DNA from 2 places in the Bacillus sp. THAF10 genome. Region 1 is predicted to be linked to the other one. Evidence: a T-box and tRNA genes for the amino acid it is inferred to sense, from the RefSeq annotation. Region 1 holds a T-box; the other holds one or more tRNA genes.
What was found. A T-box is a leader RNA that pairs with one kind of tRNA and senses whether it is charged. The one in region 1 lies ahead of FIU87_RS15125 (valine--tRNA ligase), so its partner is inferred to be a tRNA-Val.
Positions count from the first base shown of each region.

Region 2: it has a tRNA-Val gene. The T-box ahead of FIU87_RS15125 (valine--tRNA ligase) is inferred to sense a tRNA for this amino acid. The anticodon was not compared.

Region 1 covers NZ_CP045403.1:2,892,366-2,896,794, reverse strand. Annotated here, with positions in the region: gene ysxE (spore coat protein YsxE) at 1-678, shown strand, start outside; gene FIU87_RS15135 (globin-coupled sensor protein) at 704-2,005, opposite strand; gene FIU87_RS21450 (hypothetical protein) at 2,142-2,330, opposite strand; T-box leader at 2,512-2,748, shown strand; gene FIU87_RS15125 (valine--tRNA ligase) at 2,797-4,429, shown strand, end outside.
Region 2 covers NZ_CP045403.1:1,347,025-1,351,453, reverse strand. Annotated here, with positions in the region: gene FIU87_RS07130 (hypothetical protein) at 152-676, shown strand; gene FIU87_RS07125 (CHY zinc finger protein) at 690-1,010, shown strand; gene FIU87_RS07120 (SCP2 sterol-binding domain-containing protein) at 1,357-1,680, opposite strand; gene FIU87_RS07115 (hypothetical protein) at 1,834-2,082, shown strand; gene FIU87_RS07110 (hypothetical protein) at 2,100-2,354, shown strand; tRNA gene FIU87_RS07105 (tRNA-Val) at 2,445-2,516, opposite strand; gene FIU87_RS07100 (hypothetical protein) at 2,594-2,905, opposite strand; gene FIU87_RS07095 (HD domain-containing protein) at 3,060-3,611, shown strand; gene FIU87_RS07090 (SCO family protein) at 3,665-4,252, opposite strand; gene FIU87_RS07085 (aliphatic sulfonate ABC transporter substrate-binding protein) at 4,429-4,429, opposite strand, start outside.

The DNA of each region.
Region 1 (4,429 bases):
AAAGAAAAAGAGTATCAAGAAGAAGATATTACAAGCTTTTATAACAAGCTTTCTGAGGAATGGAAGAAAGAGCAGCAGGAGCTTGAACGGTTTGTTGATAATTGCGAGAAAAAGCTCTACATGTCTCCATTTGAGCTTCAGGTTTGTACGTATGCACATGAAATTTCTCTCGCTCAAAAGTTCTCGCTCGAAAAGTTAGAGAGTTGGCAAGAAGCAGTAACCGAAACCAAAAAACATAGAGTAGCGATGACACATGGTAGAGTGTCCTTTCATCATTTTGTGAAGGATACAGAGGGAAGAGGCTATTTTATTAGCTGGGAACGAGCAAAGCAGGCGCCACCCGCAAATGATATAATATCCTTCTATCAAAGATATTTACGAACCTACCCCCTTTTTTGTGATGACTGTGTGGATTGGTTCTATGACTACCAGAAAGGTTTTGGATTGCAGGACAGTGAGAAGTCGCTAACTCTAAGCTACCTATCTCATCCTGGCAATTTCATGCAATCAATCAGGAGATTCCAAACACAAAATGACCTACGCCAAAAGCTTTCCGAGCGGGAATTAGTGAAAAGCGTGCAGGGCAGCTACTGGCTTGCGAAAAACATTGAGTATGTTGCGGGTAGAATCAATCAATTGGAAGAACAAAGTAAAAATAAAGAAGCCCAGACCAGCTAAGTGGTTTGGGCTTTCGCATTGTTATTTAGTTTTTAACGGTTTTTTCTAACAGAGTTTCCGTAAGTGAAGTTAAGCTTTTGGTGGAAGAATTAATCTCCTTGAAAGAAGCAACGATGATATCCAAATCTGTTTTATTTTTATGGAAACGTTCTAAATAATTATCCATCTCCATCTTCACAGTAACAATGCCACCCTTTACTTGAACAATGTTTTGTTGGGAGTGTTCTGTGACCTTGTGCATGGAGCTCATCATGTTGGTTACATTGGAAATTTGCTGATCACTTTTATCAATTAACACCTTAATTTTGCTGCTGAGCTCTTTAGAGTTAACCGCAAGCTTGCGCACCTCACTCGCGACAACAGCAAAGCCACGGCCTTCCTCTCCTGCTCTTGCTGCCTCAATACTAGCATTTAAAGCGAGGAGGTTTGTTTGATCAGCAATATTATCGATCCCTTGTGTCATCGTGATGATATCTTCGGACACTGCTTTTAAAGCATGCATTTCCTCTAAGGATTTTCTTACCTCACTCATGACCTCTTCGAAATTACCAACCATTTTTTCCATCTGAAGGTCATTGTCATTGGTTAAATTTAATAGATTTTGACTGCTCTTTTGTGTTAAGTCTGTATCCTTTAACACTTCCTCTGCTTTTCTTGTCACGGTTTGCACTGTTTCTTCTGTGTCCGCTACTGTAACTGCCACCTCTTCACTAATTTTCGTGAGCTCAGCTTGTAGGGTGCGGTTTGCTTCGTTAGCCTGCTCCAATAAATCAATGCGCACATGGATATACTCATCCACTACAAGCTGAGAGTCCAGATTGATGATATGTGTGAGGGCAGTTAGTGTAGTCACCAGATCCTTAGGAGAGTCCTGCAAAAGCTCCACTACTTTAGGAAGCAATAGCGTTTGAATCGCAGAGTAGGTGGCCAAAAACCAAGTAACAGGAAGATGTACACCATTATGTGTTTGACCGATTCTTTTTCGTAATTTGAAAAAGTCATCATCAAGCTTGCCGCTTAACAAACTTTGAAAATATTGAACAAATACTGCTTTTAATCTTTCACGAGAGGAGTTGTTTGCTGCCACTCTTTTTAAAGGTGGCTGTTTATATAAATGCTCCAACACCTTTTCTAAAACATCATCTAACAATTCAAAAACCACAGGCTTCGCTTGTTGTAATGCCTGTAAGTGCTCATTGGTAAACCCCATATAATAAAGACGGCTTGCTAAATCTTCTTCAGGATGACGGACAATATGGTGCTTTTCAGGGAACGTTAAATCGGCTTGATAGCTTTCTTTTTTCTGTTTTTGCAAAAATGTAAGCATGGTAGGACCCCTTTTAAAATTGGTGGAAAATTCATATCAATATGTAGTATTATGGGCGAAATTAGGGATATAAGCTAGAATAAATGTGCAAATTGTCGAAATAAAAACTGGCTACCATAAACGAGTAGCCAGCAAGTTAAATGAGCTCAAGATGAAAGCAAATCGCAATAATAATGCATATAGCTAGAATCAAGACATCAAACGTTGTTGGCAAAAAGATGGTACGAATACCTTGAAATACACAGATAGGAATAATAAATTGAGCACAAAGTCCTCTCACCTGCCTCAACCAAGGGGGCAAGGTATAGGGATTGTATTTCCGCACGGAACGTACCTCCTTTACACGCATTTCCAATCTATCTATAATCAAGATATGAGCCCAAGTGGAAAATAGTGCCCAAACTTGCACATTTTTTTCTTTTTGTGCATATTCTAATAAAAATTTGGAGAAGCTTATTGACTATTAGCATATCCTTTATGTAACATAGTAAGGTAATAGCATGATCATACATACAAGGATAGGGAAGAGTACAATGTTGACGCCTTTAGAGAGAGAAGCCAACTGCTGAAAGGTTTCTTAGGAAGGTCAGATTGGAAGGTCGCCCTTGAGTAGTTTCAGTGAACATTTTCTAGTAGCTGAAGCCGGTGAAAAGCCGTTATCCGTTTTGAGTGTACAGGAGAGGTCTATTCTCTTTCTGTAAAAAAAGGTGGTACCGCGAAACTTAACTCCTTTCGTCCTTTTATTGGATGAAGGGAGTTTTTTATTTTTTTAAAAATAGGAGGAGAAAAGAATGGAAATGAATGAAGTGAATCTTCCCACAAAGTATGACCCGCAAGCCATTGAAAAAAATCGCTATCAATATTGGTTAGATGGCCGTTTCTTTGAAGCTACCAACGATCAAGAGAAAACACCTTACACAATCGTTATTCCGCCGCCAAACGTAACAGGAAGGCTGCACCTAGGTCACGCTTGGGATACAACCTTGCAAGACATCATCACACGAATGAAACGCATGCAGGGCTTTGATGTTCTTTGGTTACCAGGTATGGACCACGCAGGAATTGCCACTCAAGCAAAGGTAGATGAAAAGCTCCGCAATCAAGGCATCAACCGTTATGAGCTTGGTCGTGAAAAGTTTATGGAAGAAGCGTGGAAGTGGAAGGACGAATACGCGAAGCATATCCGCCAGCAATGGTCCAAGCTGGGACTTGGCCTTGACTACAGCCGTGAGCGCTTCACCCTTGATGAAGGGCTTTCCAAAGCAGTAAACGAAGTATTTGTTACGCTTTACAAAAAAGGCCTCATCTACCGCGGTGAGTATATCATCAACTGGGATCCAGCAACCAAAACAGCCCTATCTGATATTGAGGTTATCCACCAGGAAGTTCAAGGTGCTTTCTATCATATGAGATATCCGCTAACGGATGGAAGCGGCCATATCGAAATTGCCACTACCAGACCAGAAACAATGCTTGGAGATACTGCAGTTGCCGTTCACCCAGAGGATGAGCGTTATAAGGACCTTATTGGAAAAATGGTCACTCTTCCAATCACAGGACGTGAGATTCCCATTGTTGCCGATGACTATGTTGATATGGAATTTGGCTCTGGGGCGGTTAAAATTACACCAGCACATGACCCGAATGACTTTGAAATTGGAAACCGTCATCATCTTGAGCGCATCCTTGTCATGCACGAAGACGGCTCAATGAACGAAAAAGCTGGTAAATATGAAGGCATGGATCGTTTTGAGTGCCGTAAACAGCTTGTAAAAGACCTTCAGGAAGCTGGCGTTCTTTTCAAAATAGAAGAGCATATGCACTCCGTTGGTCACAGTGAGCGAAGCGGCGCAGTGGTCGAACCATACTTATCCACACAATGGTTCGTTAAAATGCAGCCGCTTGCGGACAAAGCGGTAGCCCTTCAATCCCAGGAAGACAAGGTGAATTTTGTTCCAAATCGCTTTGAGAATACCTATATGCGTTGGATGGAAAATATCCGTGACTGGTGTATCTCCCGTCAACTATGGTGGGGCCACCGAATTCCTGCTTGGTATCATAATGAAACAGGGGAGATTCATGTAGGTCACGAGCCACCAGCAGATCTAGAAAACTGGGAGCAAGACACAGATGTTCTTGATACATGGTTTAGTTCAGCACTATGGCCATTCTCGACAATGGGCTGGCCAGAAACAGAATCACCAGACTATCAACGCTTCTATCCAACAGACTGCTTAGTCACTGGTTACGACATTATTGCTTTCTGGGTTTCTCGTATGATTTTCCAAGGCTTGGAGTTCACTGGAGAGCGTCCATTTAAAGATGTTCTCATCCACGGACTCGTTCGTGATGAACAAGGCCGAAAAATGAGTAAATCCCTTGGTAATGGTGTTGACCCGATGGATGTTATTGAAAAATACGGAG
Region 2 (4,429 bases), 1.5 Mb from region 1:
GAAGCAAGTTACTAATTAGCGCTTAAGTTAGCGCCACTAAACATAAGGAGTCAGGCTTATCTTTTAGATAACCTGGCTCCTTTTTCATTTGAAGCATTAGTAAAATTCGTGTATAATATAATGCTGTGTTTGTATTACAAGGGGGGATTAGATGTCTTTCACAAGCTTACTTTTAGCAAAAGAAGAGACAAAAGATAAAGAAGAGTTGAAAGAGGAGTTAGATCAATTAGAATTTCAAATGTTTCGGATGAAAGAAAACATGAAAGAAATCGCAAAAAAATGGCAGGTTATTGGCATTGACCAAACAAAAGAAGAAAACTGGGTGGTAGTATATACGAACGATGACCCGCACACCTGTAAAATAATGCTTAATGACTGCGAATCAGCCTATCGCGGCCATTGGGACTTCTCTATCCAAGCAACATATAAAGATAACGGTACTCTTTTCATCGGAGATATTAAAGGCCCAGAAAACAAAGGCTATGGCTCCATTTGTATGGACTATTTAAAAGAAGTAGCCAAAGATCAAAACGTTCATACCATTACAGGAGATATTGCTAAGAGAGACTGGGATCACCTTGAACGACTGGTTCATTTCTATAAAAAACACGATTTTGATGTAGAGTTGGACAAAGAGACAAAATCAGGAGAGATTGTCTGGCAGCCCTACAATTAACGGAGGTTTAACGATGTCCATTAAAGTTTTCGGCTCTACCATCGATCACGAAACGCGCTGTACACATTATCATTCCAAAAAGGATATCATTGCAATTAAATTTTATTGCTGTGGGGAATATTATCCGTGTTATCAATGTCATGATGAGCATGCTGATCATCTTACTACTGTTTGGCCAAAACAAGAGTTTCATCGTAAAGCGATTCTCTGTGGATGCTGTAAGACAGAAATGAGCATAGAAGAATACAAGGAATGTGATTCAGTATGCCCTTTTTGCAAGGAAGCCTTTAATCCAGGCTGTCAGCTGCATGCTCATCTTTATTTTGAGGTTTAACTGAAATAGTATAAAAGACAGGCGAAGTCACCTGTCCATCTTTTTCAAGTTTAGTCATCATCTTCATCATCATAAAAACCACAGCCACAGTTACTAGAACGCTCCTCTCTAAATACCCTTGGAGCTACAAAAGAATCGTCTTCCTCATCTCTGAAACAAGAATGGAAATGACAATGACAGCAACAATAGCATTTGCATTTCTTTTTACACTCAACATAAACGACACCCATGAGATTCACCTCCTCTATTGTTTCTAGTAAATTTTATGCAAAATGATAGATTTTGCTTGTACGAATATAACAAAATAAAAAAATAGACAGACGCATGGAGCGCCTGTCTATTAACTCTATTGATACTTTTCAAGTGCAGATTGAAGCTTTAATGCCAATCCTATGTCTCCCGTAACTTTTAACTTTCCTGTCATAAAAGCCATTGTTGTGTTAAAATTTCCAGCGATCATTTTTAAAATATTTTCGTCCGATAATTGTAGTGTGCAATCTGGCTGGGCCACTTCGCCAAGTTGCATCGCAACCTGGCCATTTTGGAATTGAATTTGATAAATCTTTTCATCACTTAAATTGAATTGATAGATTGCGTTCAACCTCTGGATACCTTCAGGATTCCCATTCATTTTCTCAATTAACTCTTCAAATGCTGCTTGTACACTCATTTTTTATCCCCTTTTAGAAATAGTTAATATTCTTATTTCGTTATAGTTTTTCAAATCCCTTTTTTCCAAATGAAAAACTTTTCTAATAATTTGTTCTCATATCAAGTACCGTATCATACATGTAGTATAACGCTTAAGGAAATGAGGGAAGGTATGGAAACTTGTAAAAGCTGTGCTTGTCATTATTTTAAAGATGCAAAAAAAGGAATATCATTCTTATTGATATTAGACGGAAGTAATGAACCATTATCTTTAGGTCAAACTGAAAGGCCAACCGAACTTTCATTTGTCTGTTTCAAAGACAACTGTTGCGTGACTTTTTCTTACCTAACAGCTGAAAGAGAAGTACAGCTTGTTATCCTTAATTGTGAGGAAATTGCCGTTGTTATTCCGTTAGACTAACCAGTTGGAGGGAAACTATGGAGAAGAGTAAGGCTAAATCACAACCAAGTAAGTGTAATAGCTGCTTATGTGACTTTTTTAAAGAGGCAAAGCCTGGACAACGATTTACTCCAATTTTAAGAGGACAAAGCACACCGGCACCTATCATTCTAACATTTATTAAATATGATCCAATGACATGTTGTGTTACTTTTTCATTCGACGAGGAAGGTTCGACTCTAATCGCTTATGGGGATTGCAACAAAATAGCTGGAATTATTCCACTTTCATAACAAACACGAAGAAAAAGACCACTTCCAAGGAAGTGGTCTTTTTTGGAAAACCCTTTGTTCCGAAAGGGTTTCATAGGGTTTGGCACCCAATGATCTGAGAGGGATTCGAACCCCCGACCCCTACCCTGTCAAGGTAGTGTTCTCCCACTGAACTATCAGATCGCAAATAAGTCGTATAACTTATTATAGTTAGCAGGAGCTTGATTGTAAAGCATTTTTTCTTAACTAGATACAATCAGTTAATTTTGATATTCTTTCTCTTTTCCCCCTGAAGAAAAAGCATCGATTAGTAAGATGATTGCTGTTACCGTATGAAGCGCCCAACCCAGTAAAAACACCCATGCCAAAAAGGAGGTTACTATTCCCCAAATACTGCCGTGATACTTTTGTCCTTCCTTTATCGAAAGTAGAAGGGTAATGATATGTAAAATCAACATAATACCTAAAGGAGCATATCCTGTTCCCATGACTACCAATCCACCAATAACAGGAATAGCCAAAAAACCTTCTAACCCACCTGTGATCCACTTTAACGTTGTTGATGCCTTCATAAAAACACCACCTCTAGTTTTATTCCAATTATATGCCAATATGGCATGAAAGCAACAAGAATATACGTTCGCGCGCTAAAGATTATTTTTCTTGAAGTTACTTGTACATATATGTTATTCTGTAAAGAAATACATTTTTTTAGGAGGGAGATAAATGAGAGACGTCACGTTAACCGAGATTTTCAAACACCCTATTACACAAAAATATTTAAAACGCTCAGGCTTTGCTCACGCTCTTGAAGTGGCAAATCATGCGTTTCATCTTGCCTTTAAATATAATGTAAGTGTAGACTTGGCAACAAAATCTGCTCTATTACATGATATTGGACATTATGAATGGTATCGTCAGGGAAAATGGGATTACGACCGTTACCGCGAGAACGATATTCACGCAATTAAGGGTGCAGAACGTGCCCATAAGCTTTTGATTCGCCTCGGAGAAAATCCACAAAACGCTAAACAAATAGCAGTTGCCATTCTCCTTCACACCGATTCTTATTTACCAGAAATGGATGTGAAAAGAAGTCCGTTACAAAAAGTCGTAAAGCTTGCTGATGAAATGGACGAAGAAAAAGGTGGCATGCATCATTACAAGCAGATTGACCAGGCAACGGCGCTTGAAAAAATTCAACAATTAGATCAACTTGTTGAGCATTACCTTCCAAGGCAACAGCTTCCTACACCTACTCAAGAAAACACCATATAAAAAAAGAGGTAGCATTGGCTGCCACCTCTTTCCTTGCTAGATACTGAAAGCCCTTACTCTACTACTTTTTCTAAATCCTCTATTACTTCCTCGTAAGGTACATCAAGACCACTATAGGACTCTCTTACAAATCCTTCTTTATCAATTAAATAAAAACTTGTGCTATGCATATATTGATCAGAGCCTTCTTCTTTCGCTGCTGGAACCAAAAAGGATACATTCGCAAAGCGTTCAATTGTTTTTTGATCATACCCAGTTACAAAGGTCCATCCAGAAAAGTCCGGTTTATAAACCTTCGCATATTCCTTTAGTACAGAGGGTGTATCCTCCTCTGGATCAATGCTAAACGAAACAATCGGAACTTCTACTCCTGCTTCTTTCATTTCTCTTTGCATCTTTGCCATATTCGCAGTCATCGGAGGACAAACTGTATCACAATTAGTGAAAATAAAGTTGGCAATCCAAAATTCCCCTTGTTGCTCCTTTGTGCGGAAAGGCTCTTCATCTTGCGTGACTCCTTCTAATTCGTCAACCTCTAGCTTCATGGAGAACTCATCATCTAAATTAATTTCCTTATCTGTACACCCTGCTAGGATAAACATCGCAAGAAGAACAAACAATAGTATCCAATGCTTTTTCATTTCATCAATCCTCCGTACTTAGAACAAAAGCGCAATGCGCCCGTTTTGTGACGTACAAACTTTGTCTAGTTGTAGCGGCTACTTTTGTTCCAGATATCCACAGAAAAATTTTTTGTGGTTTCCTAAACAACAAAAAAAGTGTCGAGACTATTATAGCCTGACACTCTATGAAAATGC